4 regions of the Klebsiella quasipneumoniae subsp. quasipneumoniae genome follow, and region 3 is predicted to be linked to each of the others. Evidence: predicted binding sites of a transcription regulator. Region 3 holds the regulator's gene; each other region holds the start of a gene.

Region 1 (5,923 bases), 2.0 Mb from region 3:
CATCGGCCTGCTGCTGGTCGGCTTTGCCGATACGCCGCTGCTGGCGAAAATCGGCACCTTTCTTACCGGGGCCGGGTTCTCACTGGTCTTTCCGGCGCTGGGCGTGGTGGCGGTGAAAGCGGTGCCGCAGCATAACCAGGGGTCGGCGCTGGCCACCTATACCGTGTTTATGGATTTGTCGTTAGGCGTCACCGGGCCGCTGGCCGGCTTGCTGATGGCGTGGACCGGGATCCCGGTGATATATCTGGCGGCGGCAGGTCTGGTGATGGCGGCGCTGCTGCTGGGCTGGCGGTTAAAAAAACGGCCCCCGGTCAGCGAACCGGAGGCCGTCGCACCAGGCCAGTAATTACTGGATGGTGAGGGTGCTGATGATGCTTTCCGCTTCGGTCTGCGCCTGCTGCTGGTTGTCCGCCGGCAGGGTGACCTGCAGGGTCAGCAGTTTGTCATCCACTTTGCCGAGGAGCACGGAAGACCAGGCGGTCTGCCCCTTGGCGGAGATGATGCTGTCCAGCTGCTGCAGGGTGTGACCTTTGATCTCCAGCGATTTATTGCTCACCACCTGCAGCTGCGGGTCGCGGCTACGCTGCTGATCTTCCAGGCGCTTCGCCAGCACCGCCAGGTCTTCATTGGTGCTGTCGCCGACGATGACGATGACTGCTTTCTGGCCGGTGGCGTCAGAATAGACGTGCATGTTGTTCGCCTGAGTACCCAGTTTGCCGCTCTGGTCGGCCATGCCCGCAGGCAGGGTGAAGCTCAGTTTGCCATCCAGCAGGCTGATCGCCTGGCCGCTGGTGTTGCTCTCCGCTGCTGCCCCAACGGTTGGCGCTTTTGAATCGCTGTTATCGCAGGCGGCAAGCCCCATCACCAGCAGGCCAATACCGACATATTTAACCAAATTGCGCATTGACATCTTCCTTTCGATAAACGGCCACTAATGGCTCATCCGGCTATCTTAACACATCAGCCCGCGAGTACCTTTAACTCGGCTGCAATGCCGACAAATCAGATTTATCCGCCAGCCTTTTCAACAGCATATTTAACAGTACGCCGTACATCGGCAGGAAGAAAATGATGCTGATAAGCACTTTAAAGCTGTAGTCGACGAGGGCGATTTCCCCCCAGTGGGCGGCCATAAATGGATCCGGGCTGCGCCAGAAGGCGATGAAGAAGAACGCCACGGTATCGCTGATGTTGCCGAACAGCGTCGAGGCGGTGGGGGCCAGCCACCAGCGGCGGCTCTGCCGCAGGCGGTTGAAGACGTGGACGTCGAGGATCTGCCCCAGCGCATAGGCCATAAAGCTGGCGATGGCGATACGCGCGACGAAGAGATTAAAGGTGCCCAGCGCCGCGAAACCCTGCCACTCGCCCATGTAAAACAGGGCGGAGATGGCGTAGGAGATGACCAGCGCCGGGACCATCACCGCAAAAATAATGCGTCGCGCCAGCGGTGCGCCAAAAATTCGCACCGTCAGATCGGTGGCGAGGAAGATAAACGGAAAACTGAACGCCCCCCAGGTGGTATGGAAACCAAAGATGGAGATCGGTAGCTGAACCAGATAGTTGCTGGAGGTGATCACCAGCAGATGAAATAGCGAAAGCCAGACGAGCGCTTTTTTGCGCTGTACGGTAGTAAACGGATTCATATTGTGACCTTTTTATGCCCGTCATGCTTCAGGTAAATGAGCAATCGGCAGCGGAACGTTGGGGTGAGGGAACCCAATGAAAAACGGCTGCATGATACTGCGTTGCCGGCGTAATGCAATGGTTGTTTTTCGCGCAAACGTTAACCTGGCTTGCGTACTGGCGAACTGGGGGTAAACTAGGGCCGTTTTGTTGATGTGAGACTAAAATGAGCGAACTTTTCTCCACTCCAGACCACACTCTGGATGCCCTGGGACTGCGCTGCCCGGAGCCGGTCATGATGGTGCGTAAAACCGTGCGGACAATGCCCGTCGGCGAGACGCTGCTGATTATTGCTGACGATCCGGCCACCACCCGCGATATCCCGGGATTCTGCCGCTTTATGGAGCATGAGCTGGTGGCCCAGCAAACCGAAGCTCTGCCGTACCGCTACCTGATCCGCAAAAGCCACTGAGTCTCTCCCGGATGGCGACGCGTAGCGCCTTATCCGGGCTACCCGACGGTCTGTAACCGTAGCCCTGCTAAGCGTAGCGCGAGCAGGGAATATCCCGGATGGCGGCGCGTAGCGCCTTATCCGGGCTACCCGACGGTCTGGAACCGTAGCCCTGCTAAGCGTAGCGCGAGCAGGGAATACCCCGGATAGCGGCGCGTAGCGCCTTATCCGGGCTACCCGACGGTCCGGAATCGTAGCCCTGCTAAGCGCAGCGCGAGCAGGGAATACCCCGGATAGCGGCGCGTAGCGCCTTATCCGGGCTACCCGACGGTCCGGAACCGTAGCCCTGCTAAGCGCAGCGCGAGCAGGGAATATCCCGGATGGCGGCGCGTAGCGCCTTATCCGGGCTACCCGACGGTCTGGAACCGTAGCCCTGCTAAGCGTAGCGCGAGCAGGGAAGCCGGTATCTATGCTACAACTTCTTACGCAATAACCGCAGCGCGTTAGCCGTTACCAGTACGGTGGCGCCGGTATCCGCCAGCACCGCCAGCCACAGGCCGGTCAGGCCGAGCAGGGTGGTGACAAGGAAAATCCCCTTCAGCCCTAAGGCAATCGCGATGTTCTGGCGAATATTCGCGTGGGTCGCCCGCGCCAGGGAGATCATCTGCGCCAGGCCGGTCAGACGGTTGTGGGTCAGCGCGGCGTCGGCGGTCTCCAGCGCCACGTCGGTGCCGCTGCCCATGGCGATGCCGATGGTCGCCGCCTTCATCGCCGGGGCGTCGTTGATGCCGTCCCCGACCATCGCCAGCGGCGCATCGGCATTCAGCGCCATCACCGCTTCGACTTTGTCCGCCGGCAGCAGGCCGGCGCGGAATTCCAGCCCCAGTTCGCTGGCGATGGCCGCCGCGGCGCGCGGGTTATCCCCGGTAAGGATCACCCCCTGCACCCCCAGCTGGTGTAAGGCATCCACTGCCTGACGCGCGTCGTCGCGCAGGGTGTCGCGCAGCGCCAGGATGCCGAGAAGCGTCTCGCCGCGCATGACCAGCACCACCGTTTGACCGGCGCTCTCCAGCTGCTGGATCTGCGCCTCATGATCTGACGGGGCGGCTTTGCTGGCCGCGCAGATCACGATACGGCTGCCGTTGACCTCGGCTTCGATACCGGAGCCGGCCAGCGCCCGCTGGCCGCTGGCCTGCGGAATACTCAACTGACGCCGCTGCGCTTCGCGGACGATAGCCTGCGCCAGCGGATGGCTGGAGCCTTGCTCAACCGCCGCCGCCAGCGCCAGCAGCGTGTTATCGTCATTCTCAGCCGTGGCGATGACCGAGGTCACCTGCGGCTGGCCGACGGTCAGGGTGCCGGTTTTGTCGAACGCCACCTGGCGCACCTGGCCCAGCTGTTCCAGGGCCGCGCCGCCTTTAATTAACGCTCCGCGTCGGGCGGCGACCGCCAGGCCGGAAGTGATGGCTGCCGGGGTGGAGATGACCAGCGCGCACGGGCAGCCGATCAGCAGCAGCGTCAGCCCTTTATAAATCCACGGCAGCCAGGCGCTGGCGAAGAGCAGGGGCGGGACAATGGCGACCAACAGGGCCACCACCATAATGGCCGGAGTGTAGATCCGGCTGAAGCGATCGATAAAACGCTCGATCGGCGCCCGACGCTCCTCCGCCTCTTCAATCAGCTTCAGGATGCGGTCGATGGCGCTGTCGCCCGGTTCGGAGATTACGGTCAGCTGCACCAGGCGGTCGACGCTGGTGGCGCCTGCCGCTACGCGTTCTCCGGCCTGGCGCTCCACCGGCACCGACTCGCCGGTCAGAGCGCTTTCATCAAAGCTGGCAAATGGCGACAGCAGCTGACCATCCGCCGGCAGACGCCCACCGGCGGCCACTTCGATCACATCCCCGGGGCGCAGATCGCGCTGGGCGACGGTTTCCCGCACGCCGTTGCGCAGGCGAATGGCGGTGTCGGGCTTCAGCGCCATCAGCGCGCTCACCCCCTGCCGCGCGCGGCTGGCGGCCCAGCCTTCGAGACGCTCGCCGATCAGGAACAGCAGCAGGACCATCGCCGCCTCTGCGGTGGCGCCGATAAACAGCGCCCCGATGGCGGCGACGCTCATCAGCGTTTCAATGGCGAACCAGCTCCCGCTCTTGATCAGGCGCAGCGCCTGGCGGGCAACCGGCCAGAGGCCGACCAGGGTGGTGGCAATAAAGGCTAACTGACCGGCAGGGTGGTTGGCCTGCTCCAGCCCCCAGCTCAGGGCCATCATCATGACCAGCGTCAGCAACGGTAAATTGTCGCGCAGCCGCGAGCCCTGAGTTTTCTCTGACGCGGGGGCATCGGCATCGCGCAGCGTATAGCCTGCCTGACGTACCGCCTGCTCAACCTGAGCCCGAACGTCGCCCTCGGCGTTAACCAATAATTTTTCAGTGGCGAACAGCACCTGAACCTGACTGACGCCGGGCACCTGACGAACCGCCGTTTCCACCTTGCGGGCGCAGGCGGCGCAGTCCATGCCTGCAACCTGCCAGCTGTAGCGGGCGTCGCTGAGCGCTTCGGCGGCAGGCGCGCTCTCTGCGGCGCAGGCGTGGTCTGTGCAGCAGCTTTCCGCCGGGGCGGGCGCTGGCCGCATGGTGAATGACGAGAATTGTGGGACTTTTTTATCCTGCGCGTCTGGAGTCGACATGGCACCCTCCGGTAAATGATAATTTTCTCATTAGACGTAGGATACACTCTGGAGTCGACTCCAGAGTCAAGGACTAAATTACAGGTACAGCGCGCGCACGATGAGGAAGTGGCCGGCAAAGTAAAACGCGGCGGCAATGGCGTTATCGGCGCGGAAACGGCGGCGATAGTGGCTCACCAGCCACACGGCATTGCTCAGCAGCAGCAGAGCGGCGCCGGCGAATCCGGACAGCGCGGTGTTGGTAGGGCGGGCAAACCACAGCTCACCGGCCAGCCAGACCATCACCAGCGTCATGCCGATAAAGGTCAGCACCGGCATTTTCATCTCTTCCAGCCGGCTCCAGATCACCGCCATCAGCAGGGCGCCGAATACCAGCAGCACCAGCGGCAGCGGCCAGAAGAATGACAGCGTCAGCTGGCTGGCGAACCAGATGGTATACAGCAGATGCGACAGGAAGAAGGCGCCCACTGCGTACATCACCCGCTGGCGCGGCAGCAGGGTCAGGGCGTCGCCGAGCAGGGAGGCGCACAGGCCGGCCAGCACCAGGTAGCTGATGGCATTGAACATCGGCGCCTGCCAGGCCAGCAACAGCAACAGAATCAGGGTGACAGGTTTAAATACCCAGCGTCGCCAGGCCGGCCCGCGATAGGATGCATCGACATAAAGCCATGCGGAGAAACAGACAGCAATAAATGACCAAAGCATAGTAAGTCCCTGTATCTGTTATCATAAGGAAAGTTACGGATGCGTGAAGCTACCACTCAGTGTAGTGGTTTGGCGCAGCAGATGACAATGTTATTCCAGTCGCAGTATGCTGATTCCTGATATTTTTTATGGGTAACCTTAATGAGTAAAATGCCGCTCTTTTTTGTTCTGGTCGTCGCGGTGATTGTGGTGGCGGCTTCGTTTCGCTATGTGCAGCAGCGCCGCGAAAAACTGGCGAACGACGCCGCGCCGGTGTTGCAAAAGCGGGTGATCGTCAGCAATAAGCGGGAAAAAGTGATTAACGATCGGCGTTCGCGGCAGCAGACGGTGACGCCTGCGGGCAGCGAGATGCGCTATGAAGCGAGCTTTCGCCCTGAGAACGGCGGGCTGGAGGTGGTGTTTCGCCTTGACGCGCCGCAGTATCATGCGCTGAGCGTCGGCGATCGCGGGATGTTGAGTTA
Region 2 (5,923 bases), 2.3 Mb from region 3:
ACTGGATAAACTGCTCGCCGGGAAAGATCCGAAAGAGTAATAATCATTTTGTCTAATTCTGATAAATGGATTTATCAGAATTAGATATGATTCCTCCAGCGGCAGCGATATTGCTGCGATTATCGTCACAATTAACAGGCTGCCCGTTTGAGTTCTTCATTTTATCGCGTAACAATCAGTATCCACTGACTGAGCACGCAAGCTCAGAATGTTTTAAACGGATTGTTACTGCGACAGCAGGCAAAACCTGATATTGCCCCCCCCACGGCGGCGATATCAGGTTTTTTTATGCGCGCTAAGAATGACTTAATAAGGGTTGCTACCGCGATGCGCGGGCAAAACCTGAAGAGGATTATCTGTTTAGGCAGATCGTCTTCTTCGGGTTTTTTTGCTTTTTTCTCACCGCAAAAATAACAGCCCTCGCGCCCTTAAGCGGTATGGATACAGCTATTAGAACCCGCGCGATGCTTGTCGCTGTCGTATTTATTTATGCCAACACTTATATAAGGGAATATTATGTTTAGAAAAACCAGGATCGCTTCGGCGATGGTATTGCTGGCGCCGCTTTGTTATTCAACCACGCTGTTCGCGAGCCAGTTGACGGTAGAGCAACGGCTTGAGTTGCTGGAAAAAGCGCTTAGCGATACGCAAAAAGAGCTCAAAAAATATCAGGACCAGGAGAGAAAAAGAGACCAGATTTGGGCCACATGGTCTTCGCCTGCAGAGAGCCAGAAGCGCACTGTCGCGGCGGCGGCAGGACCGAAAGCAGCAGTGAAACCGGATGCGGTACTGGTCAAAAATCAACAACCTGCCACAGACGGCGCGCCAGCCTACAGCGCGATGACGCTGAAAGACTTTAGCAAGTTCGTCAAAGATGAAATTGGCTTTAGCTATAACGGCTACTTCCGCTCGGGCTGGGGAACCGCCTCGCATGGCTCGCCAAAGTCGTGGGCCATTGGCTCGCTTGGCCGTCTGGGCAATGAATATTCCGGCTGGTTCGATCTGCAGCTGAAGCAGCGGGTGTTTCAGGAAGGTGATAAACGCGTCGACGCCATCGTGATGCTCGACGGGAACGTTGGCCAGCAGTATTCCACTGGCTGGTTTGGTGACAATGCCGGCGGCGAAAACTACATCCAGTTCTCGGATATGTACGTCAACACCAAAGGATTCCTGCCGTTTGCCCCGGAAGCCGATTTCTGGGTCGGCAAACACGGTGCGCCAAAAATCGAGATCCAGATGCTGGACTGGAAAACGCAGAGAACCGATGCGGCGGCTGGCGTGGGGCTGGAAAACTGGCAGATAGGCGCCGGGAAATTCGATATCGCGCTGGTCCGGGAGGATGTGGATGACTACGATCGTTCTTTAAGCAATAAGCAGCAAATTAACACCAATACCCTCGATATCCGTTACAAAGAGATCCCGTTGTGGGATAAAGCCAGTCTGATGGTCAGCGGACGCTATGTCGCCGCCAACCAAAGTTCTTCTGAGAAATATAAAGAGGGCAATGAAGGCTATTATCCATGGAAAGATACCTGGATGGCCGGTACCTCGTTAACGCAAAAATTTGCTCACGGCGGCTTTAACGAATTTTCTTTCTTGCTGGCGAATAACTCCATTGCCAGCAGCTTCTCGCGCTATGCCGGATCCAGCCCCTATACCACCTTTAACGGCCGCTATTATGGCGACCATACCAATGGCACCGCCGTGCGCTTAACCTCGCAAGGGGAAACCTATTTACGCGATGACATTATTATGGCGAATGCCATCGTTTACTCCTTTGGCAACGACGTTTACAGCTACGAGACCGGGGCCCACTCCGATTTTGAATCCATCCGTACGGTCCTGCGGCCGGCCTATATCTGGAATAAATATAACCAGACCGGCGTCGAACTGGGGTACTTCAGGCAGCAAAACAAAGATGTGGCCGGCAAGAAATATAACGAGTCCGGCTATAAGACCACGCTGTTCCATACCTTCAAAGTTAATACCAGTATGCTGACCTCGCGCCCGGAAATTCGCTTCTATGCCACCTATATTAAAGCGAAGGATATCGACCTGGATAAGGCCGCGAATAACACCACCCGCATTTTTGAAGACGGTAAAAACGATCAGTTTGCCGTAGGGGCGCAGGCGGAAATCTGGTGGTGAGACGATAACAGAACGGACACAACGTAAGAGGAATAACGATGAAACGACATGCCATATATTTCGCCCTCGCGCTGGCGGGCGCGGCGTTCACCATTCAGGCGGCACCGTTGCCAGCGGTGCCCAAGCCCTCCCTGCCGGTGAGCCACTTTATCACTCAGGTTAACGCGGATAAGAGTATCACTTACCGCCTGTTTGCCCCTGATGCCCGGCGGGTTTCGGTAGTGACAGGCGCCACGCCGGACACCTTTGTCTCGCACGACATGACCAAAGCGGACCACGGGGTCTGGACATGGAAAAGTGAGCCAATGAAACCCAATCTCTATGAATACTATTTTGATGTGGACGGCTTCCGCTCGGTGGATACCGGCAGCCGCTATCAGAAGCCGCAGCGTCAGGTGAACACCAGCCTGATTCTGGTTCCCGGCAGTATTCTGGACGATCGCCCGGTCGCGCACGGCGATCTGCGCACCCTTACCTATCACTCGAAGGCGCTGAATGCGGAACGGCGGCTCTATGTCTGGACGCCGCCGAACTATAGCGGCAGCGGCGAGCCGCTGCCGGTGCTCTATTTCTATCATGGCTTTGGCGACAGCGGGCTGTCGGCCATCGATCAGGGGCGTATTCCGCAAATCATGGATAACCTACTGGCGGAGGGCAAGATCAAGCCTATGCTGGTGGTGGTCCCGGATACCGAAACCGACACCCCGGAAGCCATCGCGGAAAACTTCCCGCCGCAGGAGCGACGCAAAACCTTCTATCCGCTGAATGCGCAGGCGGCGGATAAGGAGCTGATGCAGGACATTATTCCGCTGATCGATGCCCGGTTTAACGTGCGTAAAGATGCCGACGGTCGGGCGCTGGCTGGCCTCTCTCAGGGCGGGTATCAGGCGCTGGTTTCCGGGATGAATCATCTGGAGAGCTTTGGCTGGCTCGCCACGTTTAGCGGCGTCACGACCACCACGGTGCCGAATGCCGGTGTGGAAGCGCAACTGAAACATCCTGAGGCGATCAATCAACAGCTGCGTAACTTTACCGTGGTCGTCGGGGAAAAAGATTCCGTGACCGGCAAAGACATCGCGGGTCTGAAAAGCGAACTGGAAAAACAGAAGATCAACTTTGACTATCACGCCTATCCCGGCCTGAACCATGAAATGGACGTCTGGCGCCCGGCCTACGCGGAGTTTGTGCAAAAACTGTTTAAATAGCCGGTGGGGGCGTTTAGCCCCCGCTTTCCACAAGTGAAGAAAGACAAGATGAAAGTGATTGCGTCCCAAGATGATGAAGAGATAGCCGGTCGCCAGCCGTCCTGTTCTGGGCTCGATCATAGCGCTACCTGCCAACCGTCGCCCGGTTGGGCGACGCCGGGGGCTAGCGAGTGATATCCCAACCGCGCGCTTTCCACAATGCCGGCAGCGCAGCCAGATCGGTAAAGGTCGTCACTTTGGGATGATCGATGGGCGGGTTGTGCGGATCGGCGCAGAAGTAGAACACCTCCATGCCGGCGGCTATTCCCGATTGTGCACCTGCCCTGGAATCATCAACCAGAATACAGTTCTCAACGTTAACGCTCATCGCCTTTGCGGCATGAAACATCAGCGCCGGATCGGGTTTCCAGCGCTGAATATCGTAGCCGCTGTATAACCGGTCAGCGAAATGGTGCAGCAGGCCGGTGCGGCCGAGAGAGTGTTGCATCTTACTGACCGGGCCATTGGAAACCACGCACATCGGGACGCTTACCGCATCCAGCAGCGCCTGGGCTCCGGCAATCACCTCCAGTTCGCTATCAAACAGGCGGGCGACTTCCGCACGGTAAATCGGCTCCAGAGTGGCCTTTTGCAGGTTAACGCCATGCTCGGCGTTGATGGTGTCGATTATTTCGTACAGCTTTACGCCTTTGAAGCGCTTAAAAATCTCTGCCAGCTCCAGCGTAATGCCAAATTCCTGGAACATGTGCACGTAGGCGCGGGAGCAAATCACCTCGCTGTCGACCAGCGTGCCGTCACAGTCAAAAAATACTGCTTCTGGTTGAGTCATAGCTATTCCATATTAACAAGTTTAACGTTTTCGTCATGTCCAATACCGCGACGCAATCGTTGCCGTATAAGCAAAATAAATGAAAAAAATTACCATACAACCGCGCCTGGTGCTGTAATTTGGTATAGGATAGCGTCGAATTTTCCCTCCTTACGTTCGGAAACCGATAATGAGTCAACAACAAACCAGCCAGTCTTCTGGCCAGGGTCTGCTGGAGCGCGTATTTAAACTGCGCGAGCACGGCACCACGGTGCGCACGGAAGCCATCGCCGGTTTCACCACGTTCCTGACGATGGTGTATATCGTTTTTGTTAACCCACAAATTCTTGGCGTAGCGGGCATGGATACCAGCGCCGTGTTTGTGACCACCTGTCTGATTGCCGCTTTCGGCAGTATCCTGATGGGGCTGTTCGCGAACCTGCCGGTCGCCCTGGCGCCGGCGATGGGCCTGAATGCCTTTTTCGCCTTTGTGGTGGTGCAGGCGATGGGCCTGCCGTGGCAGGTCGGGATGGGCGCGATTTTCTGGGGCGCCGTCGGCCTGCTGCTGCTGACGATCTTCCGCGTACGCTACTGGATGATCGCCAATATTCCGCTGAGCCTGCGCGTGGGCATCACCAGCGGTATCGGTCTGTTTATCGGTATGATGGGCCTGAAGAACGCCGGGGTTATCGTCGCAAACCCGGAAACGCTGGTCAGCATTGGTCATTTGACCTCCCACAGCGTGCTGCTGGGCGTGCTGGGCTTCTTTATCATCGCGATTCTGGCGTCGCGCAACATTCATGCCGCGGTTCTGGTCTCTATCGTGGTGACCACCCTGCTGGGCTGGATGCTGGGTGATGTACACTACACCGGAATCGTCTCGGCGCCGCCGAGCGTGACTTCGGTGATCGGTCATGTCGATCTGGCGGGCTCCCTGAATCTGGGCCTGGCCGGGGTGATCTTCTCCTTTATGCTGGTCAACCTGTTTGACTCCTCCGGGACGCTCATCGGCGTGACGGATAAAGCGGGTCTGGCGGACGCCAACGGTAAATTCCCGCGCATGAAGCAGGCGCTGTTTGTCGATAGCGTCTCGTCGGTGGCAGGCTCCTTCATCGGCACCTCGTCGGTAACAGCGTATATCGAATCCTCCTCCGGCGTTTCCGTGGGCGGGCGCACCGGCCTGACCGCCGTGGTCGTCGGTATCCTGTTCCTGCTGGTTATCTTCCTGTCTCCGCTGGCGGGGATGGTTCCGGCCTATGCGGCCGCCGGCGCGCTGATTTACGTCGGTGTGCTGATGACCTCAAGCCTGGCGCGCGTGAAGTGGGATGACCTGACGGAAGCGGTACCGGCGTTTATCACCGCGGTGATGATGCCGTTTAGCTTCTCGATCACCGAAGGCATTGCCCTGGGCTTTATCTCCTACTGCGTGATGAAAATTGGCACCGGCCGTCTGCGCGACCTCAGCCCTTGCGTCATTATCGTCTCGCTGCTGTTTGTGCTGAAGATTGTCTTTATCGATGCACATTAATCCGCACGTATGATGAAAAAGCCCGGCATCGCTGCCGGGCTTTTTTTATGCTTTAACCCGCTGAATATAGTCGCCAAAGGCAGTCAGCTGGCCGCGCAGATGGTCGAGGGTGCTCTGATCGACCACTTCACCCGACTGCGGATCCACTTTGTTCTGGATCACGCCGCCCATAAATTCCGGTTTATTCATCACCATCGCATCGAGGAACACCAGAATCTGCCGCAGATGATACTG
Region 3 (5,923 bases):
TGAAGACGAATATCCACGTCAAGGCCATCGCAGCGCGCCTGGGCCATCTTTTGCTGTTCGGCGGAGATGGTCACGCCGACAACGCTCACCTGGTAATTCCGCGCCATATATTCGGCAAGACCGCCCCAGCCGCAGCCGATATCCAGCACTCGCATGCCTGGCTCGAGCTCCAGCTTACGGCAGATGAGATCCAGCTTATCCTGCTGCGCGGCTTCGAGGGTCTGCGCCTCTTTCCAGTACCCGCAGGAATATTGCATGTAGGGATCCAGCATCCGGCTGAAAAGATCGTTGCCGAGGTCATAGTGTTCTTTGCCGACGATCCAGGCGCGTTTTTTACTTTGCAGGTTAAACAGGCGAGCGCCTGCGATGCGGAGTGTGTCTTTGAAATGGTGAGGGAGTTGTTTTTCCAGCCCGGCGCGGAGCACTTTATGGAAGAATATATCCAGACGCTCGCAGTCCCACCAGCCGTCCATATAGCTTTCGCCTAAACCCAGCGACCCCTCCTGCAATACGCGTTTAAAAAAAAGAGGGTTTTTAATCCGCAGGTCTGACGGCGCGGAGCCATTGATTTCAATTCCCGCACGGCCCAACAATTCAGCTGCAATCCGGTACCAGTCATCATTTGGTACACTTACTTCTTCTATACACGATGAACTCATAGCTTCTCCATCACGCCCAAGTGATCAGAACCTTAAAACAGCGTAGACGCTTTTTTGGCTTTGTGAGAAATCTCACGGATAATCCGTGAAGTCGCTATCCGACGTAGAACAGAGGAAGGGAGATAACCCTTGCCGAAAGGCCTTCCATGGTGAAACGGAGGCATCCTGCATCCGTTAATCTGTTAAATATTCTTTATTTATGTGAACCCGGATCCAGTATAGGACGCTAAGTACTGGCTTTCAATAAAAATATCTTAGCGTGCTAACCACTGGTCCGGGCACTGGCGACGGGCGTCAGGCGTGGGAAGAGTGGGCCGCCAGCGCTGGCGTCTGCTGCAGGCGATAACCCACTCCGGCTAACAAAATAGAGACCAGCATCACGCTGGTGGTGGTCAGCAGCGGCGTGGCGATCAGCGCGGAGACTAGCAGGCTGGTCAGGAAGCACAGGCCAAGCTGGAGGGTGTTCTGCAGCGCCGCCGCGCGGCCGGTTGCCTGCGGGAAAGGCTTCAGCGCCTGAGCGACCACGATGGGGTATATCCCGCCGTTGACCACCGCCATCAGGCAGAACGGGATCATCAACGCCACCAGCGAGGCATGCGTTTGCAGACCCACCAGCCAGGTGGCGGCGACGCTGACGGCGAAGACCACCAGCAGCCACGGGAGCATCTGTTGCCCGGACCATTTTTGCAGCAGCGCGCGACAGCCATAGCCGCCCACCAGAAAAGCGATGGTCTGCGGGATATAGCTCAGGCCGATGGCGGTCGGGCCGTAGCCCATCTCATGAAGGATAAACGGCGAACCGGTAAGCCAGGCGAAGAAGCTGGCGGAGCAGGCGGCGTAGATCAGGACGTTGCCGCTGTATTCCCGGGAGCGCAGCAGCGCCAGAAAAGTGATTTTCTTTTCAGCCACAGTGGCCGACTTAGCGGCGGCCTTCAGGCGCAGGGCAGGCAGCATCAGCAGCAGAGTGATGGCAAACAAGGTGGCGAAGATGGCTTGCCACTCGAAGTGCACCAGCAGCCAGCTGCCCAGCAGCGGGGCCAGCGCAGGGGACAGTCCTACCAGCGGCATAATAGTGGCGAAGATGCGGTTGGTGCGCTGGGCGGGATAGTAATCGGTCACCATCGCCTGCCAGGTAACCGCCGCGGCGCAGACGCCAATCGCCTGCAGAAAACGCAGCGCCAGCATAAGCGTGGCGTTCTGCACCCACAGCATCCCCAGGCAGCCGACCGCGAAAATCGCCAGGCCGCTCAGCAGCACCGGTTTGCGCCCGTAGCGGTCTGACAGCGGCCCCCAGAAGAGCTGGCCCAGCGCGAAGCCGGCGAGGAACAGGCTCAGGCTGGCGCTAATGGATGCGGCGGAGGTGTCGAGATCCTGCTGCATGGCGGCAAATGCCGGCAGGTACATATCGGTGGCCAGAAAGCCCAGCACGCTCAGGCCGGCCAGCCAGACTAAAAATCCTTTCCCAGGTTGTGACATAACGTTCTCATTTTTGGAGTACAGGTACGATGCCGCAGAGTGTAGGGAGTGCATTGTGGCTTGTGAAACGCTAATATTTGTCACATGCATTCAAAAATTTTGCAGGCAGAAAATGTGGTCTGAATACTCTCTGGAAGTGGTTGATGCCGTCGCCCGTAACGGCAGCTTTAGCGCGGCGGCGCAGGAGCTCCATCGGGTGCCTTCCGCCGTCAGCTATACCGTGCGTCAGCTCGAAGAGTGGCTGGCCGTCCCGTTGTTTGAGCGCCGTCATCGTGATGTGGAGCTGACCCCCGCCGGGGTCTGGTTTTTACAGGAAGGGCGCTCTGTTATCAAAAAAATGCAGATCACCCGCCAGCAGTGCCAGCAAATTGCCAACGGCTGGCGCGGGCAGTTGTCGATCGCGGTGGACGATATCGTGAAACCCGCGCGGATGCGCCAGATGATCGTGGATTTCTATCGCCATTTTCCCGACGTCGAGCTGATCGTTTTTCAGGAAGTGTTCAATGGCGTATGGGATGCGCTGGCCGACGGCCGCGTGGAGCTGGCGATTGGCGCAACGCGCTCTATTCCGGTTGGGGGCCGCTATGCGTTCCGCGATATGGGGATGCTGAGCTGGGACTGCGTGGTGGCGAGCGATCACCCGCTGGCGAAGATGGCGGGGCCGCTGAGCGACGATGTCCTGCGCAACTGGCCGTCGCTGGTGCGGGAAGATACCTCGCGTTCGTTGCCCAAACGGACAACGTGGCTGCTGGATAACCAGAAGAGGGTGGTGGTCCCCGACTGGGAATCGTCGGCTACCTGTCTGTCGGCAGGGCTCTGCGTCGGCATGGTGCCAAGCCATTTCGCCCGGCCATGGGTGGATCGCGGCGAGTGGACCGCGCTGGCGCTGGAAAATCCGTTTCCGGATGCGGCCTGCTGTCTGACCTGGCAGCAGAATGATGCTTCGCCGGCGTTAAACTGGATGCTGGACTACCTGGGGGACAGCGACACGCTGAATCGGGAGTGGCTGCGGGCGCCGGAGTGATCCGCGCCCGCCAGTGCTTTAGCGACGATAGTCGACAAACGGGCCATCCGCCACCGAGCGGCGTTCGACCAGCCGAGGGTGCACTTCAATAGACTGCGACTCTTCGCGCTTGTTGACGATACGATCCAACAGCATATTGAACGCGGCTTCACCCAGCGAATCTTTCGGCTGATGAATGGTGGTTAACGCCGGGCTGAAATAGCGGGCGTTGCGCACATTATCATAACCGATCAGCGAAATGTCCTGCGGCACGCGCAGCCCCATTTCATCCGCGGCGCAGATAGCGCCCATCGCCATAATGTCGCCGCCGCAGAAGACCGCCGTTGGACGGTGTTGTTGGCTCAGGATCTGCTGCATGGCGCGGTAGCCGGACTCCGGCTCGAAGTCGCCCTGTACAATCCAGTTTTCCGGCACGCTGATATGCGCCTCTTTCATCGCCTGCATGAAGCCGGCCAGTCGCCCCGCGCCGGTGTTGCGCTCCAGCGGGCCCGGGATCACGCCGATTTCGCGGTGACCGCGTTCAATCAGGTAACGTCCGGCGATATACCCGCCCTGGAAGGCGTTATCGATTACCGCATCGGTAAAGTCGGCTTTTGCTTCGCCCCAGTCCATCACCACCATCGGAATATGGCGATACTCTTCCAGCATGCTCAGGACGGAGTCCGGGTATTCGGAACACATCACCAGCAGACCGTCGACGCGTTTTTGCGCCATCATCGACAGATAGGCCCGCTGTTTTTCCGGGTCGTTCCAGGCGTTGCCGAGGATCAGGGTATAGCCCTTCTGGAAGCAGCTCTTTTCAACGGACTCAATGATTTCAGCGAAATAGGCGGCTTCGCTACTGGTCGCCAGCAGGCCAATCGATTTTGTATGATTGACTTTCAGGCTGCGGGCCACGGCGCTCGGCGAGTAGTGCAGCTCTTTAATCGCCGCCCATACCGCATTGCGCGTCTCTTCGGCAACGAAACGGGTTTTGTTAATTACATGTGATACAGTTGTAGTGGAAACGTTTGCGCGCTTCGCTACATCTTTAATAGTTGCCATTACATCTCACTCCATGCCTTGACCTGATCGCCTGATCATCGATACGTAAACGTTTGCCTACACACACCCTGAATACAATTTTCAACATTGCATCACGTCGGGAAAACGACACAGAACGACAGGAAGGGGTCAATGGCCGATACGCTTTTAAATTAGCGTGGGATTTTGTCCGATCTTGGGGCAAAGTGGAAGAGCAAAAATGTGCATCGCCCTAAATCCCGGAAGATTTTTGCGATTTTTTGTGCAAAAATGAGCAAGCTCACTTTTGGTGTGGGGATAACAAGAGGGAAAAATGATGGATACCAATTTAAAGTTTTCGCTGATCACCACGATTATTGCCCTCGGCGTGATCGTCGCATTCAGCCTGACCGCCATACTGCACTAATGTTCCGATGAGGGAGGAGCGCGGCCTCCTCCCCGTATCCCGCCATTATTATCAATTCTGCAAAAATCTTTTGTCATTTCGTTCACTTTTGTTTTTTTGTGATTGATGTCATGCTTTTGACTTCTGATGTTATGCCGTCCTCCCTGACGGTCTGATGGAGTCATTGAATGAAAATCAACTTTCCTTTACTCGCGCTGGCGATCGGCGCCTTTGGCATCGGGACCACCGAGTTCTCCCCGATGGGATTGCTGCCGGTGATTGCCAAGGGCGTGGACGTCTCGATACCGGTAGCGGGAATGCTGATCAGTGCGTATGCCATCGGCGTCATGGTCGGCGCGCCGCTGATGACCCTGCTGCTGTCCCATCGCGCCCGACGCAATGCGCTGATTTTTCTGATGGGGATCTTCACCGTCGGCAACCTGCTGTCATCCATTGCGCCGGATTACACCACGCTGCTGCTGTCGCGCATTATTACCAGCCTCAATCACGGCGCCTTTTTTGGCCTGGGGTCGGTGGTGGCGGCCAGCGTGGTGCCCAAGCACAAGCAGGCCAGCGCGGTGGCCACCATGTTTATGGGCCTCACCATCGCTAATATCGGCGGCGTGCCTGCCGCGACCTGGCTTGGAGAAACCATCGGCTGGCGGATGTCCTTCCTCGCCACCGCGGGGTTAGGCCTGCTGGCGATGGTGAGCCTGTGGTTCTCCCTGCCGAAGGGCAGCGCGGGCGAGCGGCCGGATGTCAAACAAGAGCTTTCGGTCCTGTTACGGCCGCAGGTGCTTTCTGCCTTACTGACCACCGTGCTGGGCGCCGGGGCGATGTTTACGCTGTATACCTACATTTCGCCGGTACTGAATACGCTGACCCATGCTTCATCGCTGTTTATCACCGCGATGCTGGTGCTGATTGGTGTTGGTTTTTCGCTGGGCAACTATCTGGGCGGCAAATTCGCCGACCGGTCGGTCTCCCGCACGCTGAAAGGCTTTCTACTGCTGCTGATGGCGATCATGCTGGCGATACCGCTGCTGGCGCAATCCCAGGCGGGTGCGGCTATCAGTATGATCGTCTGGGGCGCAGCCACCTTTGCGGTAGTGCCGCCGCTGCAGATGCGAGTGATGCGCGTGGCGCATGAGGCGCCGGGTCTCTCTTCTTCGGTGAATATCGGGGCGTTCAACCTGGGCAACGCGCTGGGCGCCGCCGCCGGCGGAGCGGTGATCTCCGGCGGACTGGGATATGCGTTTGTGCCGGTGATGGGCGCGATTATTGCCGGTCTGGCGCTGCTGCTGGTCTGGTTTAGCGGACGAGCGCAGCCGGAGGAGGCCTTTGCCAGCCAGTCAT
Region 4 (5,923 bases), 810 kb from region 3:
TTAAATTTGTTAAAATAAAGTTGCGGGATTGTCTTAAAAGGGAAGATACCAGCATTACTGGCGAAACCGCAGCGCCTGAGCGCAAAAAGACGAAATAAATGTCGAGGATTTGATCGGGGCGACAAATTTGCACCACCGCAGCGCAAGCGTACATTTCACGCACCTATTTGGTGCAATCCTGAGCTCCTTGCCAGCGAGTAAATAAGTCTTGTTCCAGGCTAATGTCGAACTGATCGAGCACCCGGTTGACGGTCTGGTTGATAACATCATCCAGGCTTTGCGGCCGATGGTAGAAGGCCGGCACCGGCGGCATAATCACCGCCCCCAGCTCCGCGGCCTGCACCAGCAGACGCAGATGGCCAAGATGGAACGGGGTCTCCCGCACGCAGAGCACAAGCGGACGACGCTCCTTCAGCACCACATCCGCCGCCCGCGTCAGCAGACCATCCGTGTAGCTATGGACAATACCCGAGAGCGTTTTCATTGAGCAGGGTAAAATCACCATCCCGGCGGTTTTAAACGAGCCGGAGGAGATGCTGGCGGCGATGTCGCGGGCATCATGCACCACATCAGCCAGCGCCTGTACTTCACGCACGGTAAAGTCGGTCTCCATCGCCAGCGTCTGGCGCGCCGCCTGGCTGAGGATCAAATGGGTTTCAATATCCGGCACATTCCGTAGCACCTGCAGCATCCGCACGCCATAGATGGCGCCGCTGGCGCCGGAAATGCCAATAATCAGTCGTTTCACGTTCAGTTACCCCTTGCGCGTCGTGCCGCAGACTTTGCCGGATTATAGCCGTTGGCGCAACCATTGACGCACGGTTGCCGGGCGAAAAAAAGGCCCGCCTTCCATCAGGAACGGCGGGCCCGCGACGCGCGAACGGCTTAACCCTCGTTGTGCATCTCGAGGTTTTCGACTTCGTTCTGCAGCTGAACCGCTTTGGCATCATCGTTACGCAGGGAATCGAGGTAGTCGAGGTACTGCTGGTCGACATCCCGGGTGACGTATACCCCGTTGAACACTGAGCATTCAAACTGCTGAATATCCGGATTTTCCGCGCGCACCGCTTCGATCAGATCGTTGAGATCCTGGAAAATCAGGCCATCGGCGCCGATGATCTGGCGGATCTCATCCACTTCGCGGCCATGGGCGATGAGTTCGTTGGCGGTCGGCATATCGATACCGTACACGTTCGGGAAACGAATTTCCGGCGCGGCTGAGGCCAGATACACTTTTTTCGCCCCTGCTTCGCGCGCCATCTCGATGATCTGCTCCGAGGTGGTGCCGCGGACGATGGAATCGTCCACCAGCAGCACGTTCTTATCGCGGAACTCCGCACGGTTGGCGTTGAGCTTGCGGCGCACAGACTTACGACGCAGCTGCTGACCCGGCATGATAAATGTGCGGCCGACGTAGCGGTTCTTCACGAAGCCCTGACGATAAGGCTTGTCAAGGATGCGGGCGATCTCCAGCGCGATATCGCAGGAGGTCTCCGGAATCGGGATAACGACGTCAATATCCAGATCTTCCCACTCGCGGGCAATCTTTTCGCCAAGCTTAGTCCCCATATTGACGCGGGCGCTGTAGACGGAAATTTTGTCGATAAACGAGTCCGGACGGGCAAAATAGACATACTCGAACAGGCACGGGTTGCTAACCGGGTTATCGGCGCACTGACGGGTAAACAGCTGGCCCTTCTCGGTAATATAAACCGCTTCGCCCGGCGCCACATCGCGCAGGAATTCAAAGCCAAGGGTGTCAAGCGCCACGCTTTCCGAGGCCACCATATACTCGGTGCGGCCATCGCCTACGTCACGTTTGCCCAGTACCAGCGGACGAATGCCGTTCGGGTCGCGGAAGGCCACCATGCCATGACCGATGATCATCGCCACGCAAGCGTACGCGCCGCGGATCAGGCGGTTGGTCGCCGCAATCGCGGCAAAGATGTTGTCCGCTTCCAGTGGGTAGTGACGGAAGTTATCCAGCTCACTGGCGAAAATATTGAGGAGGATTTCGGAATCTGAGGTGGTATTGATATGGCGGCGTTTTTCTTCAAACAGCTTTTTACGCAGCTCATGGGCGTTGGTCAGGTTGCCGTTATGCGCCAACGTGATGCCATACGGCGAGTTGACGTAAAACGGCTGCGCTTCGGAGGCGCTGGAGCTGCCCGCCGTGGGGTAACGCACGTGGCCAATCCCCATATTGCCCTGCATACGCTGCATATGGCGGGCTTCGAATACGTCGCTTACCAGCCCGTTAGCCTTACGCAACCGGAAGCAGTTGTTGGCATCAATGGTGATGATGCCAGCGGCATCCTGTCCACGGTGCTGGAGCACCGTTAGCGCATCATAAATCGACTGGTTAACCGGCATAACACCGGCGATACCGACAATACCGCACATACGTCTTTTCCTCGTTCAGCAACGACCCAAAGTCTATACTTTAGGCAAGAAACTTGACGAGCTTTGCAGGTATTCAAAAAACCATCTGATGACGGGGGTAAAATAGGGAATAAACTGCGACTGCTGCCAGTCATCGCTCTTCGCCATCCCGGTAAAGGTGTCAAGGAAGAACAGGATAGCGGCGATGATCAGCACCCCACGTAGCGCGCCGAAGCAGATCCCCAATACCCTGTCGGTACCTGACAAACCGGTCTTCTCCACCAGCTGGCCTATCACATAGTTCACGATAGCGCCAACGATGAGCGTCACGATAAACAGCGCCGCAATAGCAATCCCATTTCGAACCCGTTCATCCTCAAAGCCCGTAAACCAGACAGACAGGTCAGCGTAGTAGTGGCTGGCGACATAAAACGCGCAACCCCACGTGACTAACGATAAAGCTTCGCGAACGAAGCCGCGGATCAGGCTGACCAGGCAAGAAAGACCCAGCACCGCCATAATGGCGTAATCAATCCAGACCATATACGTCCCACGATTTTACGCCCTGTCGTCCAGTTCGGGGCGCATTCTAACAGAAAAAGAAAACGTTTGCGTAGGGATTTCCTTGCCCTACAGAAATAAAAATGGCGCTGAAAAAACATTCAACGCCAGACTGCCTTTCGCCTCTTCAGGGCGGCTGAGACAGGGTTTGCGGGGCGTTTAGCCCCGCCGCGTTCTCTCCGCATGGCGGAAAAAAACCATCAGTTCGGGGTGAAGCCCATCACCACCCCGCTGAGCCCGGAGATCTGTTGCAGATCGCCCAGCTGGCCCTTCAACTTGTCTTTTGACGCATCCGGGCCGACGAGGATACGGGTAATTTTACCCTGTACCGGCGTCGAAGGCGACGTATAGACTTTGAAGCCCGATGCCCGTAGCTTACCGACGATCTCGTTCACCTTATCGGCGTTCTTCAACGCGCCCAGCTGGACCACATAGGCCTTGCCGGTCGGCGCCGGCAGGGCCGCCTGCTGCTGCGGTGGTTGCTGCTGCTGAGGCTTAGCCGGCGGAGGGGTAGGCGTAGCAGCCTGCTGTTGCGGCTTCGGCTGCGGCTTCGGCTGGGGTTTAGGCTGCGGTTTCGCGGCAACCACCGGCTCCTGAACGTCATCGAAGCTGTTGCTGTTCACCGGGATACGCGACGGATCTAACGATGGCGCAGCGGCATCGCCAGCCCGCACCTCCTCCGCCGCCCCTTCCGGCGGCTGCGAAGGCAGCGCCTGAGTCGCCGCCGGCAGCATATCCGGTTCATCGCGATCGCCGGGTTTCGGCACCAGCGGGATCGCGGCAAACTCATCCTGATAATGCTTTTTCTGCCCGTCCAGCAGCCCTGGCAGGATAATCACCCCCAGCGCCACCAGCACGATTGTCCCGACTAAACGGTTCTGAAACTTACTCGCCACCGATTCTCCCCGCGTCAATCTCTTCCATTACCTGCGCTACCGTGTGAAATGAACCACACACCAGCACTGTATCTTCCGCTTGAGCGTCAGCCATGGCCGCGCGCCATGCCTGCGCCACGCTGCTATAGACTGTGCCGCCACGCAAATGTTCCACCAGCTGCTCCGCCGTCGCCCCGCGCGGACCCTCCAGCGGCGCGCAGTACCAGACGTCAACTTCCGGCGTCAGATTGGCCAGCGTACCGGCGATGTCCTTATCATGCAGCATACCAATAACCGCCAGCACGCGTCCCGTTTTCGCTAACGTTTTGAGACGCCCGGCGAGATAAGCCGCCGCGTGCGGGTTATGCGCCACATCGAGGATCACCCGCGGGGCGTCGCTGATTATCTGAAAGCGTCCCGGCAGCATCGCGTCGCGGATCCCCGCGCGCAGGATAGCGTCATCCACGGCAAGGCCGCTGGCGCGCAGCGCAGCCACGGCCGTGGCGGCATTCGGCAACGGCACCTGAGGCAGAGGCAGGCGGCTTAACGCCCCGCCCGCGTCGCGGAAGGACCATGTCTCGCCTTCCACCTCATAGCGCCAGTCGACGCCGCGGCGCTGGAGCAGCGCGCCCTTCTCGCGCGCCACTTCAGCAATGGTGTGCGGCATATCCGGCTCCCCTACCACCGCCGGTTTACCGGCACGGAAGATACCGGCTTTCTCCCGGCCGATACTGTCGCGATCCGGTCCCAGCCAGTCGGTATGATCGAGGGCGATGCTGGTGACCACGGCGACGTCGGCATCCACGATATTGGTGGCGTCGAGACGGCCGCCGAGGCCCACCTCCAGGATCACCACATCCAGCTGCGCCTGCTTAAACAACCATAGCGCAGAGAGCGTGCCGTACTCAAAATAGGTCAGCGAGATGTCGCCCCGCGCCGCTTCAATCTCCGCAAACGAGGCCGTATGCGCTGCCTCCGGCAGTTCCGCGCCCTGAATGCGCACGCGTTCGGTGTAGCGCACCAGATGCGGAGAGCTGTAGACACCCACTTTATAGCCCGCCGCCATCAGGACCGTTTCCAGCGTGCGGCAGGTGGTGCCTTTGCCATTGGTGCCCGCGACCGTAAAGACGAACGGCGCCGGTTTGACGATATCCATCTGCCGCGCGACCTCGCTGACGCGCGCCAGCCCCAGGTCGATGGTTTTACTGTGCAGATGTTCCAGATAAGAAAGCCACGTAGCCAGGGGCGACGTGGCCTGAGGAATAGGATCTTTTTCCATGATGCCCGCAAGAATTGACGGTTAACGCGTTTGAATAAAAAAGGGCAGCGCCGCCAGGCCCTGCCCTCTGCTTTATCAGGCCTCGGGTTCCTGATCCGGTGCCGGCGGCACCACCACGCCTTCATGAGGCGTTTCCGAAGCGGCAACCGGCGCCGGCAGGTTCATCAGCTTCGCCAGAATGCTGGCCAGCTTGAGACGCATTTCCGGACGGCGAACGATCATATCGATCGCCCCTTTTTCAATCAGGAACTCACTGCGCTGGAATCCCGGCGGCAGCTTCTCACGTACGGTCTGCTCAATGACGCGAGGACCGGCAAAGCCGATCAGCGCTTTCGGCTCGGCAATGTTCAGGTCGCCCAGCATCGCAAAGCTCGCCGATACGCCGCCCATGGTCGGGTCGGTCAGCACAGAGATGTACGGTAATCCGCGCTCCTGCATTTTTGCCAGCGCCGCGGAGGTTTTCGCCATCTGCATCAGCGACATCAGCGCTTCCTGCATACGGGCGCCACCGGAGGCGGAGAAGCAGATCAGCGGGCAGTTATCTTCCAGCGCCTGCTCCACCGCGCGCACAAAGCGTGCGCCAACGACGGAACCCATCGATCCCCCCATAAAGGAGAATTCAAAGGCCGCGGCCACCACCGGCATCGCGTAGAGCGTACCTTTCATCACCACCAGCGCGTCTTTTTCGCCCGTCTCTTTTTGAGCGGACGCCAGGCGGTCTTTGTATTTTTTTGAATCGCGGAACTTCAGCACATCTTTTGGCTCAAGTTCGCTACCCAGTTCCACCAGGGAACCTTCATCCAACAGGCTATGCAGGCGATTACGC

What was found. The regulator PurR, encoded in region 3, represses purine synthesis genes. The targets are predictions, from matches to a motif close to CANGCAAACGTTTGCNTG.
Region 1: the regulator PurR is predicted to act here: its motif matches at 1,774-1,791, upstream of tusA (sulfurtransferase TusA).
Region 2: the regulator PurR is predicted to act here: its motif matches at 4,232-4,249, upstream of LGM20_RS25490 (NCS2 family permease).
Region 4: the regulator PurR is predicted to act here: its motif matches at 2,981-2,998, upstream of cvpA (colicin V production protein).

Annotation. Positions count from the first base shown of each region.
Region 1 is NZ_CP084876.1:318,530-324,452, forward strand. It holds gene LGM20_RS01480 (MFS transporter) at 1-346, shown strand, start outside; gene LGM20_RS01485 (DcrB family lipoprotein) at 347-904, opposite strand; gene LGM20_RS01490 (7-cyano-7-deazaguanine/7-aminomethyl-7-deazaguanine transporter) at 978-1,643, opposite strand; gene tusA (sulfurtransferase TusA) at 1,850-2,095, shown strand; gene zntA (Zn(II)/Cd(II)/Pb(II) translocating P-type ATPase ZntA) at 2,547-4,757, opposite strand; gene LGM20_RS01505 (lysoplasmalogenase) at 4,836-5,462, opposite strand; gene LGM20_RS01510 (DUF2500 domain-containing protein) at 5,613-5,923, shown strand, end outside.
Region 2 is NZ_CP084876.1:5,329,019-5,334,941, forward strand. It holds gene phoU (phosphate signaling complex protein PhoU) at 1-40, shown strand, start outside; gene LGM20_RS25475 (carbohydrate porin) at 517-2,148, shown strand; gene LGM20_RS25480 (esterase) at 2,187-3,353, shown strand; gene yieH (6-phosphogluconate phosphatase) at 3,517-4,182, opposite strand; gene LGM20_RS25490 (NCS2 family permease) at 4,352-5,689, shown strand; gene LGM20_RS25495 (NADPH-dependent FMN reductase) at 5,735-5,923, opposite strand, start outside.
Region 3 is NZ_CP084876.1:2,288,344-2,294,266, forward strand. It holds gene cfa (cyclopropane fatty acyl phospholipid synthase) at 1-659, opposite strand, end outside; gene punC (purine nucleoside transporter PunC) at 954-2,135, opposite strand; gene punR (DNA-binding transcriptional activator PunR) at 2,248-3,159, shown strand; gene purR (HTH-type transcriptional repressor PurR) at 3,178-4,203, opposite strand; gene cydH (cytochrome bd-I oxidase subunit CydH) at 4,496-4,588, shown strand; gene LGM20_RS11135 (MFS transporter) at 4,756-5,923, shown strand, end outside.
Region 4 is NZ_CP084876.1:1,475,375-1,481,297, reverse strand. It holds gene LGM20_RS07325 (hypothetical protein) at 1-98, shown strand, start outside; gene LGM20_RS07320 (UbiX family flavin prenyltransferase) at 164-748, opposite strand; gene purF (amidophosphoribosyltransferase) at 886-2,403, opposite strand; gene cvpA (colicin V production protein) at 2,437-2,925, opposite strand; gene dedD (cell division protein DedD) at 3,144-3,839, opposite strand; gene folC (bifunctional tetrahydrofolate synthase/dihydrofolate synthase) at 3,829-5,097, opposite strand; gene accD (acetyl-CoA carboxylase, carboxyltransferase subunit beta) at 5,173-5,923, opposite strand, start outside.